Regions from separate parts of the Reticulibacter mediterranei genome, predicted to be linked through region 3. Evidence: a T-box and tRNA genes for the amino acid it is inferred to sense, from the RefSeq annotation. Region 3 holds a T-box; the other regions hold tRNA genes.
The links. A T-box is a leader RNA that pairs with one kind of tRNA and senses whether it is charged. The one in region 3 lies ahead of leuS (leucine--tRNA ligase), so its partner is inferred to be a tRNA-Leu.
Positions count from the first base shown of each region.

Region 1 (4,215 bases), 1.1 Mb from region 3:
GATGATCTCGGCCAATCGCTGTTGTGCGCGCTGGATATCAAGCCCTCCCCATTTTTGTGCCAGTTCTCCACTCATTTCGTTCAGTCTATGAGCAGCAACGCTGGCTGCCTCTGTGTAATATTGCACCGATTTTAGCCCGACCTGAGAAGATTCAACGATCCATTTTTGTTCGGTTGCTTTGACCTGTTCGCGCGATGCCTGCGTTTTAAGCATCTGGCTACTGGCGAGCAGCGATGATACTGATTGCAGGATAGGGCGGGTGATGCTACGACCAACAACAAGACCGACAAGTGCGGCCAGCAGTGTGATGACGGCGGCAATCAACAGGAGGTAGAAGTCCTGCTGGTTGGCTGCTTTGGTAATCGTGTTAACCGGCCTGAGTACAAGATATGTCCAGGGAACGGTCTGACATTTGACGCGGTAGGCCTGGAACGCTTCATTCTGCAAAGCGGGCGTGAACTGGAATGTAGTTGGTGCCTGAGCGTCCTGTTGTAGTATCGTCGTCAGCGTCGAATCAGCGGAGGCTGTCACTGGTCTATGGTCATTGCCATAGAGATTTTCGTCTGCGACGCGTTGTTGAAAGTCCTTTGAAAGAGGTGCGACGGATTTGAAAAGACCCTGGGGCAACGTAGTCAGGGTTGTATCGGTGTTTGTGTATGCAATGCGCACGCCATGATTGTCGAGAATCATCGCGTAGCTGCCTGGAACCGCGTTTGTTTCGTTATTGACCGCTGTCCATATTTCGCTCAGCTTCACAGTGGACCGTTCAAATCCCAGTAATGTATTATCAGTAGATGTGACAGAGGCATAAATATCAACAAATGCCATATGCGTATTATCGTCATAATACACATCTGAAGTCATTGCTCTATTGCTATTGTGCAATTGGTCGATGATCTCGGGCGGGATAGTATATTTGCCACGCGTCCCAGGAGGTGCAGGATAGGAGAGGCGAAGCTTGCCCTGTGGATCAAACAGCGACCAGTTGCTATAGTTTGTATCGAGGTGATAGCCCAGGGCCAGTTCATTCTGGGCTTGAAGTTGATAGGTTTCATCTCCAGATAGATATTTTTGAATGGCGAAGAATTGTCTAAGATAACCTAGATTCTGCAAACGGGCAATAAACAGAGAATCAATGGCTTGTGCATGCACTTGTGCATCGTTTCCCATCTCAGTTGCAGCCTGTGAAAGGAGCGTAGGACGCAGGATCAATTCGCTTCCGACAACCGTGATTAGTAATGGGAGGACCACTGCGAGTACGAGCAGGGCAGAGAAACGCGCGGTCAAAGATAATCTTCTGCGAGGAGATGGCGCGTGTTGGGATATAGACATGGGATATATACTCCTGTAACTTACTGTTGAATCAGACCACTACGCTCTAGATCGTTGAGTAGTATTTGTACCTCATTGAGATTGCGAACCATCAAACGTGCCAACTCATGTATGTTCCGTTGCCCGTTGATGAGTAAGAGTAAGCGCCGCTGCATTCGGGGAAGCTGGATGTTTTCTGGATATTGTAGCGCTGCATCTCCTAATTGGGTACGAAATGGGAAGAGAGGCCGTCCTTCCGCTGCGCCATATGAATGCAATCCTCCAGTTGTGTGTGTCGATGCTGGACCGCCAGAATACTGCCCGCTGGCGGCCCCATTATTACCGGGATAGGAAGTCTGAGACGACGTGAATGGAAAAGTTGAAGAGGTTTGTTGTCCTTCATGGTTGATGAAGGAAAAGCGGCAGGCCTGCCACATATTGAGATAGTTAAAGGCAGCCAGTCCGCTTTGCTGGCCTACTTTTGCTTCGACTGCTCTTCCACCAGAGAAGGTAATGAAGCCCTCTTCTAATGTTCTGCCCTCGCCACGCTCGACTGTGAGCGTACCACTCTTGCATCCGATGTGTATGATGTGAATGATATCTGCGAGGTTATCCGTCATAGTTTCTCGTTGTGGTTGCATATGAACTCACTTTAGTCGCTCACGACTGGTAAAAATATCAGAAACTACGAAACCCGCTCATACAACTGGCTGTACTGAAGTATGATGTATGGGTGAAGAAGTTAAATAGATAAACATCATTGTTTTTTCGTCGAAACCTCTATCCTTTCCCTTACATAATTACTGACCTGTTGTTTGTTTCAAAGGGAAAAAACTATACCTGATATAAGATACACCACGCCTGCAATATAGTACAGTCTATAAGGACTCTTTGCAACCCATGATTTGTGGCTCTTTCGTGTTTCACAGTTTCCGAGTACGAGAAGATGAGAGGCGCTGTCACTGATAACGCCAGCGACATTAGCATGTATATTACCACATATTTTTTGACGAAAAAGAATAGCAATTTAATCCTATGTTTCTGTAGGATAGCGGATGAAAATGATCAAATTGTAGATGTTGAATGGCGTTCATATCTGGGAAGATTTTTCCAGGTTAATACGAAGCAGGACTTTCTCTATATAATGAAGCGCTTGCGATGGCTGATCAAAGTGGTTACGATATGGATGATAGATAACCGGGAGCAATCCTTAACAACCTGATTGGGATGATTTGTAACACTATTGCTACATTCCCCTAAACTTGCTGTCATTTGGTAGTTCGCTGTCAATAAAAAACGTCTCAAGTTACTGTTAAAGCCACTTGAGACGTTCTCTATGGTATGGAGAGTGCCGAAGGGGGGACTCGAACCCCCACACCCTTTCGAGTACAACGCCCTGAACGTTGCGTGTCTACCAATTTCACCACTTCGGCGAATCTTTCTTGTTCCCTCGGAACGAAGCCTATATTACAGTATCTCCACCAACTTGTCAAGAGGTTTTCTGGCAAATTGTTGGGATTTTTATTTCCCCTCCCTGGTTTCCTCTGAAACTTTACTATTCGTGTTATAATAACAACATGTCCCGTTATTGGTCGCTATGTGGCTTGCATTGCTCTTCGTCATCGGGCGGAAAAACATGCAAGCTGTATTAACGTGTGTCAATGTGGAGCCTGTATGCAAGAGCAGACTGAACACACCTTGTCCCATGAAGAGATGCTATCAACTGCACCCGTGTATGCCGCCATCGATATTGGCAGCAATACCGTTCATGTGGTGGTTGCTCGCTGTTTCGAGGATCATGTAGCGATACTGGCAGATGAGCTAGAACTGGTGCGTATCGGTGAGAGCGTGAATGCCACTGGAGCGATTTCCTCACAGAAACGTGACCAGACCATTGCTACCCTGCAAAAATATCAAGCGTTGGCCGAACACTATGCTGCGACCTCCGTGTTTGGGGTGGCAACTGAGGCAATCCGTCGAGCAAGCAATAGCGCAGAGTTTCTCGCGGCGATCCGTGAGGCAACCGGGCTGGTTGTGCATATCATTGGCGGCGATGTGGAGGCTGCGTTAACATTCTATGGAGCTACCTACGAACTTTCTCAGCACGGGTCGCCTCCCGTTGATATAGCAGTCGCAGATCTGGGTGGCGGAAGCATGGAACTGATCTTTGCCCATCAGTTGCAGATCATTTGGAGTACCTCTCTCCCAATAGGATCTGGCTCACTGCATGATCGCTATGTACCTTCTAATCCTCCAACCCATCAAGAGGTGGCAACGGCTCAGACTTTTTTGCTTGACCATTTCCAGAAAATACCTGCGCAGACACATCTTGCTGCTTTGATCTTCGTGGGGGGAAGCGCCAACACATTGTTGTACCTTGCTCGCTATTCCCTGGGAGTCAGTCAGGCAGAGACGCAGCTGTCGTATGAAGATGTTGTGCGTTGTGAAGGAATTTTGCGCGTGTTATCTGCCGATGAGGTGGCCCGACGCTATCCGATTAATCTGCAACGTGCGCGCATTCTGCCGGCTGGCGTGTTGATTATTCGCATGCTGATGGAGCGGTTGCAACTAAAAGAAATCTATGTGAGCGCTCATGGTATCCGCGAAGGTGTCCTGCTCGCACGTGTACGCTATGGAGAACAGTGGTTGACGCAACTGCAGGATAATACAACACATGCTGGAGAGCATGCATAGACTGGTGGAAAGATGCATGGAGAATGTATAGAAAAGTGGAGTAGATAATGGAGAGCGTTGAGAGCGATTGGTTTGGTATGCGCGTACTTGAGATGTATGGTGAGTAAACATATATCTCGGATCTAAAGGAGGACTCTACACATGATGCCGTCTAGTTCGATTGAAGAATTAAGCTGGTGGAATTTTGCTCAGCCAACAAGCGAGGAACTT
Region 1 is NZ_BNJK01000001.1:6,208,569-6,212,783, forward strand. Features, by position in the region: gene K3T83_RS26880 (cache domain-containing protein) at 1-1,332, opposite strand, end outside; gene K3T83_RS26885 (DUF4388 domain-containing protein) at 1,353-1,952, opposite strand; tRNA gene K3T83_RS26890 (tRNA-Leu) at 2,661-2,744, opposite strand; gene K3T83_RS26895 (Ppx/GppA phosphatase family protein) at 2,986-4,005, shown strand; gene K3T83_RS26900 (hypothetical protein) at 4,147-4,215, shown strand, end outside.
Region 1: it encodes a tRNA-Leu, which carries the amino acid that the T-box ahead of leuS (leucine--tRNA ligase) is inferred to sense. The anticodon was not compared.

Region 2 (4,215 bases), 2.0 Mb from region 3:
GGCAGTGATGGATTTCTTCTTTATGGGTGGCAGCATGGGATCTGTCGTTGGCGAAAAGATCACTCGTGCTATCGAACTGGCAATGAAGCAGCGCATTCCTATGCTCATTGTCTCGACCTCCGGTGGTGCTCGCATGCAAGAAGGTATTTTTTCGCTCATGCAGATGGCGAAAATCTCTGCGGCGCTCGCACGGCTGGGAGAGCTGGCTCTGCCTTATTTTAGCCTGCTGACCGATCCCACAACAGGCGGCGTTTCTGCCAGTTTTGCATTCCAGGGCGATGTCATCCTGGCCGAACCAGGGGCGCTGATCTGTTTTACCGGTCCCCGTGTAATTGAGGGCTTCATGCACATTAAAGTGCCAGAAAATACCATCAATTCCGATTTTGCCCTCCAGCATGGTATGATTGATGCTGTGGTACATCGACGTGAGTTACACCAGACGCTTGCACGCCTGCTCCATATGTACCCGACAATAACGAAATAAATACTTTATATCTTCAATCAAAACAAATAGAGGATAGAACGTAAAATGGCTTACGACCTGGAATTCGAGAAGCCGCTGGCGGACCTGGAAAAAAAGATCAATGCGCTACAACGCAAAGGGGATCGACTGAAACCAGACGAGCAGGCGCAATTGCAGACGTTGGAGAACGAGCTGCGCACGCGCACAGAAGAGATCTATAAAAATCTGACCGCCTGGCAGACGGTACAAGTGGCTCGCCACAAGGATCGCCCTTACTCTCTAGATTACATCAAATTCATGTGCGACGATTTCTTCGAACTGCATGGAGACCGCTCCTATGCCGACGACCATGCTATCGTTGCGGGCCTGGCAACCCTGGACGGGCAAACGGTAATGCTGATCTGCCATCAGAAGGGTCGCGACATGAAGGACAAGCAGTTTCGCAACCTCGGCATGCCACACCCGGAGGGATATCGCAAGGCCCAGCGTATGATGCGCCAGGCGGAGAAATTTGGGATTCCGCTGGTGACACTCATTGATACTGCTGGCGCGTCCGTGGCGCTCCCCGACGAAGAGCGAGGGCAGTCGGAGGCGATTGCGGCCAGCCTCTATTTAATGGCTCGCCTGCGCGTCCCCATCGTTGCCACAGTGATTGGCGAAGGCAACAGCGGTGGCGCTTTAGGAATCAGTATCGCAGACCGTATCTTGATGATGGAACATAGCTACTATACAGTGGCAGCTCCAGAGGCGGCGGCGGATATTTTAAAGTTTGGTGGGGCACATGCTGCGCTGGCGGCTGAAGGACAACGTATTCGTGCTAAAGACTCACTGGAGTTCCATATCGCAGACGAGCTGGTGCCCGAACCGCTCGGCGGGGCACATCGCAACTATCGTCAGGCGGCGGAGTCGCTGAAAGCGGTGCTGTTACGCCATCTGACAGAATTGAAACAGATGACGCCAGACGAATTGCTGGAAAAACGCTATCAGAAGTTTAGAAACATTGGACATTTTGGGCGAGAAACGACCACAGAAACTTCGCAAATCCAGGTCTAACCTCTTGACTTCTGATCCGAGATGCGCTATTATAAGCACCACCAGAGATGCATAACAAAGCGCATCTCGGATGAGCCGGTGTGGCGGAACGGTATACGCGCTTGTCTCAAAAACAAGTCCCGCAAGGGTTGAGGGTTCGAATCTCTCCACCGGCATAACCCCTCCTCTCAAGAAAAAGGAATCCAGACCCAGACCCGATTTTCTCCTCATTGGCAAGCTCTCATTCTCAGGTATCCCTTTCCTTGAAGGCTGAAGACGCAAGCAGCAAGGCATGAGCGAACTTGCCCTTGAAAGGATGGTCTTCTCTGCTTAAGCCGCCGGGTGATGACATCTCTCTACCCGAGATCCAGCCCTTTCCACACAACAACGCACGGGAGCGTCTCTCCTGCTCGGTGACCTTCTCAAAGGACTTCGCCCATATCGTGAAGTCCACTCCCGTTTTGCACGAGCATCCCTTGACAGTTGCGATTGCTTTCAGGTATACTCCTTTATAGTTGGTTAACCAACTACTATAAAACAACTAGGAGGCAACGCATAATGGCGACACGACAGACGGACAGACGCGATCGACCACGACGAGCGTCTGTCCACCTATGAGGCAGGTGTCCAGGAGCTAGTGCTCTGATTCCCAGACGCAACCAAACAGGAGAGCCTACGTCGCTTCGCCAAAGCGTTCATCTTCTAACTAGTGAGTAAGCAATACGACCGGATATCCATACGAATGGACGACAGAGATTGAGAAAGGGCAAGAAAAATGACGGCAGACCTCACCATGAACACACCCGATGACCAACAGATGGACCAGGCCACATTGGAGCACAACCGCGCGACTGTGCAGGCCTTTATCAACCTGGCCTTCAACGACAAGAAGGTGCAGGAGGCGGTGACCAAGTACGTCGGTTCTGCCTACATCCAGCACAATCCCCGCATCCCTGATGGCATCGATGGTCTTCTCACTTTCGCGTCTTCCCTGCAAGCGCAGTTCCCGCTGGCGCACAGTGATATCAAGCGGATCATTGCCGAGGGAGACCTGGTGGTAGTCCACAGCAAGGTTACCTACTCCCCAAACGATCAGGGGGCCGCAGCGGCTGACATCTTTCGTCTGGAGCAGGGCAAGATCATCGAGCACTGGGACGTTCTACAGGAGATCCCAGCCACTTCCGTGAACAATAACACCATGTTCTGACGAGCCCAGCCTCTCTTCCGTGCCACCCTCCTTAGTTGTGGAAGAAGGATGGCGCGAGATTCGCACAACGGGTGACCCGCGTTCTGGCCAACACAGTTCGCTTCTGCTACCATACCTACTCGCATTCCCAGACGTGCAGGTGGTCACCCTGAGCAAGGCATTGGCTGTCATGGGGCAAATCGACTTTAATCATGTATCCTTCTTGAAGGAGACAGTACAATGAAAATCAAGTGGAACGCCGCTGATATGTCCAACCTCGAAGGTCGGACGGCAGTCATCACCGGGGCCAGCAGCGGGATCGGCTATGAGATTGCGCTCCAGTTAGCTGCACATCATGCACACGTCGTGCTTGCGTCCAGGAATCAAGGCCGGACGGAGCAGGTCGCACGCCAGATAGCAACGATGCTGCCAGAAGCGAGCATCGAAGCGCAAGTGCTTGATTTAGCCAATCTTGCCTCTATCCGTCGCTTTGCCGAGACGTTCTCCCAGCGTCACCAGGGTCTCGATATCCTGGTGAACAATGCTGGCATTGCGGGTGGTCCCCGTCGTCAGACAATCGACGGCTTCGAGATGCACTTCCAGGTCAATTATCTCGGCCATTTTGCGCTCGTGGGCCTGCTGCTGCCCTCGCTGTGTTCACGGGCAGGATCGCGTGTGGTAACCACATCCAGCACTATCGCCAGCCAGGGAAAGATCGATTTTGACGATCTACAGGCAGAGCGCACCTACAAGTGGATCAGAGCCTATGCTCAATCAAAACTCGCGAATCTGCTCTTCGCTTTTGAACTGGACCGCCGCTGCCAGGCCGTTGGAGGTGGCATGAGCAGCCTTTCTGTCCATCCAGGCGTCGCCAGAACCAACCTGCTCACCGGTAAAGAGTCTGACTGGGGGCGCCCACGGCGGGGAACGGAGATCCTGATCCGAGTCCTCCAGATCGTGCTCGCACACCCAGCGGCTCGGGGAGCACTTCCGGCTCTCTACCAGGCAACCGATCCTTCCGCCAGAAGCGCCGAGTATATTGGCATCTCGGAGGGAATAGGTGGTGGCTATCCGGTAGTGAGTAAGGTTCCGCCCGCCGCACTTGATCATGTGACAGCGCAACATCTCTGGAATGTGTCGGAAGAACTGACCGGAGCCCGATACGATCTGCTTACTCAGGCCACGGGGTCGGCGTGCAGTATCGAGCCGTTGGGGTGAATCCCACCGAGGAGGGTTTCCTTGAGAAAATTGAGGAGCAGCTAGATGACCAAAACATTTCATATGACCAGCGGCATGAAGATTGGAACCGCCATTCTCACGGCTCTGTTACGGGCCGGATTTCCTTTGGGTCCTCTGACCCTGCTCTCCGTTCGAGGACGCAAGAGCGGGAAGGTCTATACTACTCCCGTGGCATTGGTTGAACAGGATGGCAGGAGCTTTCTGGTTGCGGCCTTTGGGGTGGTGAACTGGGTGAAGAATATTCGTGCCGCTGGTCAAGTGTGGCTCATGCGCGGATGGCACACAGAATCGATGG
Region 2 is NZ_BNJK01000001.1:7,068,656-7,072,870, reverse strand. Features, by position in the region: gene accD (acetyl-CoA carboxylase, carboxyltransferase subunit beta) at 1-484, shown strand, start outside; gene K3T83_RS30580 (acetyl-CoA carboxylase carboxyltransferase subunit alpha) at 530-1,516, shown strand; tRNA gene K3T83_RS30575 (tRNA-Leu) at 1,591-1,671, shown strand; gene K3T83_RS30570 (nuclear transport factor 2 family protein) at 2,271-2,702, shown strand; gene K3T83_RS30565 (oxidoreductase) at 2,922-3,899, shown strand; gene K3T83_RS30560 (nitroreductase family deazaflavin-dependent oxidoreductase) at 3,945-4,215, shown strand, end outside.
Region 2: it encodes a tRNA-Leu, which carries the amino acid that the T-box ahead of leuS (leucine--tRNA ligase) is inferred to sense. The anticodon was not compared.

Region 3 (4,215 bases):
ACATCTGCTCCAAACTGAGCAATGTAGTCGTCGGGATTGATCACATTGCCTCGCGATTTGGAGATCTTCGCGCCATCTTTTGTGATCAGGCCGTGAGCGCGGAACCGTTTGAAAGGCTCGTCGAAATGCAGGTATCCCAGGTCGTACAGTGCCATTGTGATGAAACGAGCATACATCAGGTGCAGGACGCTATGCTCTGGTCCACCGATATACATATCAATCGGCAGCCATTTGCGGGTCAGGGCCGGATTCCAGGGCTGCGTATCGTCGTTTGAGGAGGGATAGCGCAGGAAGTACCAGGCGGAATCCAGAAAATTGTCGTTGACATCCGTTTCGCGGCGTGCAGGTTTGCCACAGATGGGGCAGGTAGTTTGCACAAAACTCTCGATTGCCGCCAGCGGTGAGGAACCTGTCCCGGTCGGTTTCCACTCCTCCACGTCGGGCAGTAGTACTGGCAGTTGATCTTCTGGCACCGGGACGGCCCCATGTTCGGGACAATAGATGATCGGAATTGGCGGCCCCCAGTAGCGTTGCCGACTGATTAACCAGTCGCGCAGACGATATTTGATGCTCCGTTGTCCCAGCTTGCGCCGCTCGACTTCGGCAATGATCGCCTGTGATGCTTCAACTGAGGTCATGCCTGAAAATTCTCCTGAATTGACCAGTATTCCCGGTTGCACAAATGCTCCTTGCTGGATATTTGCATTGCCCTCCCCTGGTTGTACCGCGACACGAATCGGCAGACTCAGCGCATGAGCAAACTCCCAGTCGCGTTCGTCATGGGCAGGAACGCCCATGACCGCGCCTGCTCCGTAACCGCTCAGCACGAAATCAGCAACGTAGATCGGGATGCGTTCACCTGTAAAGGGGTGTTGCGCGTAGGCACCAGTAAAGACGCCGGTCATGGCGCGCTCGTCTGCTTCGGTCAGGCGTTCCGCTTGCTGTTGATAAGCTTCTACCGCATCGCGATAGGCGGGCTGTGTGATGCTGTCGATCAAGGGATGATGCGGTGCCAGGGCAACGAAGGTCACGCCGAAGATGGTATCGGGTCGTGTGGTGTAGACCTGGATCTGCTGATCAGGCCTATCGACAACGGCCATCGCAAACTCCAGTCCCTCGGAGCGGCCAATCCAGTTGCGTTGTAACGCCTTGACCCGCTCGGACCAGTCCATATGGTCCAGATCGTCCAGCAACTTTTGAGCGTACCTCGTGATTTTCAGAAACCACTGCTCTAGCCAGCGCTTCTCAACGATGTTTCCGCAGCGTTCGCAGCGACCATTGATGACCTGTTCGTCTGCCAGCACCGTTTTATCAAAGGGGCACCAGTTGACGGGAGCCGCGCGGCGCTCGGCCAGCCCACCCTTAAACAGTTGGACAAAAATCCACTGCGTCCAGTGATAATAGTGTGGATCGGTCGTGTTCAGTTCATGCGACCAGTCGAAGCGGTTGCCGATGCGCTTGAGTTGCTCATCGCGGAAACGCCTGACGTTCTGTGCGGTCAGGACGCGCGGGTGGATGCCTTTTTTGATCGCGAAGTTCTCACTATGGATGCCAAAGGCGTCGAAACCCATTGGCTCAAAGACATCGTAGCCCTGCATCGCCTGCCAGCGCCCGTGAATATCCGAACCGACGTAGGCATAGACATTGCCGACATGCAGCCCTTCAGCCGATGGATAGGGGAACATCATCAGGTTGTAATATGGCTTGCTTGCCTTTTGCAAATCCACCTGATACAGTTTGCGCTCCTCCCAGATGCCTTGCCACTTGCGCTCAATAGAGGAGAAATCGTACTGTATGCCATGTTTCTGTGATCGTCCACGCGCCTGCGCTGCCCGGTTAGCAGCATTGGATGAACTTTTTTCTGTCATGAGTGATCCTCCTATGATAAAGAGCCAACTAATGGTTGCGGAGGATATCATCGTGCAAAGAGGCATAAAAAAACACCCTCCGCCCCTGGCAAGGGCGAAAAGGCGTAGTGGCTGATCGAGCAGCAGCCTTTCGCGGTACCACCTTGTTTCACCGCTGCCTCACGGCAAGCGGCCTTATGGGTGCCAACACACCCGAACTCTATAACGGGAGTTCCCGGTGACAGCTACTCAATCTTTTCACTGCCACGGCTTCTGAGGGAGCTTCAGTCTCGTCCTGCTATTGACTTACACCAACCGTCAACTCTCTGCAAACAGGCAAGCTACCTACTTTCCTCGTTCAACGCCTGCTATAAACATACTTTGTTTAAACGACTGTAACTTACTTTTTGTGATTTGTCAAGTATCATGCTCTCGTTTTACTGAGGACCGGCAAAATTGATCGATATAGTTTTTTGCTGACTGCGCACGCGTTTGCCCTGGCGGATCTGCTGGGCGGCCTGACGATCTTTTTGTGCCTCAACTTTAATCATCGGAAACGCTCGATGAAATTGTATGCTAAAATCGTTGGCTTTCTGTTCCGAAAGCGTGGCCCGCTGCTCATACGAGCGAGCAAAGATATCGCGCTTGACATCATCGCTGGCATCTATCAAAAGCAGATAGGCGAGCGTGAAATCGGGCTTCCCCTGCTCCGCATAGGCGTCTGCACAGATCAACGCATCAGCCCCCTGCTCTAATTGCTGGCGTGCGAGGTCCAGAAAAACATCTTTCAGCATTTTACTGTAAAGATCTGAAAATGAATTGGACATGGTGTGCTCCTGAAAAGACGAACGGATAAAATCAATTAGTACAATATATTATATAACTGCTGTGAAGGAGGGTTGCTGAGCTATGAATGAAGGGGAAATGATGAGAAGACAGAGGTTGTTGGGTCTCCCGTAGCGACAATGGGTGGTTGGGAGGTCTTGGTGGGGGCCTTGCGCTTGTCGCTCTCCCCAGGCTGTTTCATCGCCCCTGACATGCCGCGGGAGGGAGAGAAACCATGCGGGGCGAGAGCGACAAGCGCAAGGCCCCCACAGCCCCTCCACACCACCCCTTGTCGCTACGGATGGAGAGGGAGACCCTCTCTTCCCTGCATCTTTGCCAGATGTACCAATTATCATGCACCTATGACAGCTTAGGTGATTACTTCCATAAATTGTTAAGATTCATGAGCGCTACTTCGTATCGTACAGATAAACGCGTACGGTGCGCGTCTCGAATTGATCGGTACGGTGATAGTGGCTGTCTAACCAGCGCTGGGCGGCGTCGAAGCGGGCCGCTGCTGCGTCGTCGCGTATACGACCGACGATAAAGATGATGTGGGCATGTTTCGCGCCGAAGCTTGCCAGGACCGTTGGGTCAACGGCGGCATCGGGATTGGCCGACTCAAAGGTTTGCCACGAGAAGGGGCCGGGGGAGTCGCTGGTAAAGTGAGCGGCGCTCGGATAGGCTTGCAGATAATATTCAACCGTGACCTGACAACCCTGTTGCAGGCTGTTATCGTAACAGACCAGTCCGTCGCCCTCGCGATAGTGCTGTTGCACCCAGCTTGTCGCCACATTCCAATCTTCTACCTGGGCGCTTCGATAATAGAGCGGAACAGGCGTGAGCGCAATGGCGATAACTCCCAGCGCCAGAATGACGCGCACGAGACGCCAGCGCAGCAGGCTGATCCCCAGCACCATCAGCAAACAGAGCGGCGGCACAATCGTTACCAGATAGCGATCTGAAAAGAGCCGCAACGAACTGTGTGAGACGGCATAGCTCACCACAATCGGGATCACCAGCCAACAGAGCAGCGACCAGGCAATCTCCAGGCTGGTAAGTTTTTGGGTAAGCTTTTGCGCTTGAATATCGCTTCTCATCAACACCCTGAGCTTTGGCAAGAGGCGACGCGAGACTACTACAGCGATGCTCAGAGCGATACAGGCGATGAGAGCAACCAGATAGATTGTGTGATAGCCGCCAAGAATGAGGAAGAGGCCGACCAACTCCTGGCGATGAGGAATCGGCAACCAGCCCGTCTTCGCTCCCTGAAGCGACACCAGCAGCATCGGAATGATCAGGATTGCGACCGCCACAAGACAGATCACAAGAGCTTTGAAATGGACGAGCGCTCCTGCCCGTCTTTGTTTGGAAGCAAGCAATATGCCTGTCACAGCTACCAGTTGCGCGATCAGAATCAGCCCACTAAAGATGTGGGTGTAGATTGCCAGCACCGTCGCGATGGTATAGCAGATCCACCAGCGCCGTGTGTGGGTTGTGCTGGTCAGAGCGGAGAAAAGCGCATACCAGGCAAGGCAGGTAA
Region 3 is NZ_BNJK01000001.1:5,082,708-5,086,922, forward strand. Features, by position in the region: gene leuS (leucine--tRNA ligase) at 1-1,868, opposite strand, end outside; T-box leader at 1,964-2,218, opposite strand; gene K3T83_RS21940 (hypothetical protein) at 2,285-2,674, opposite strand; gene K3T83_RS21945 (glycosyltransferase family 39 protein) at 3,083-4,215, opposite strand, start outside.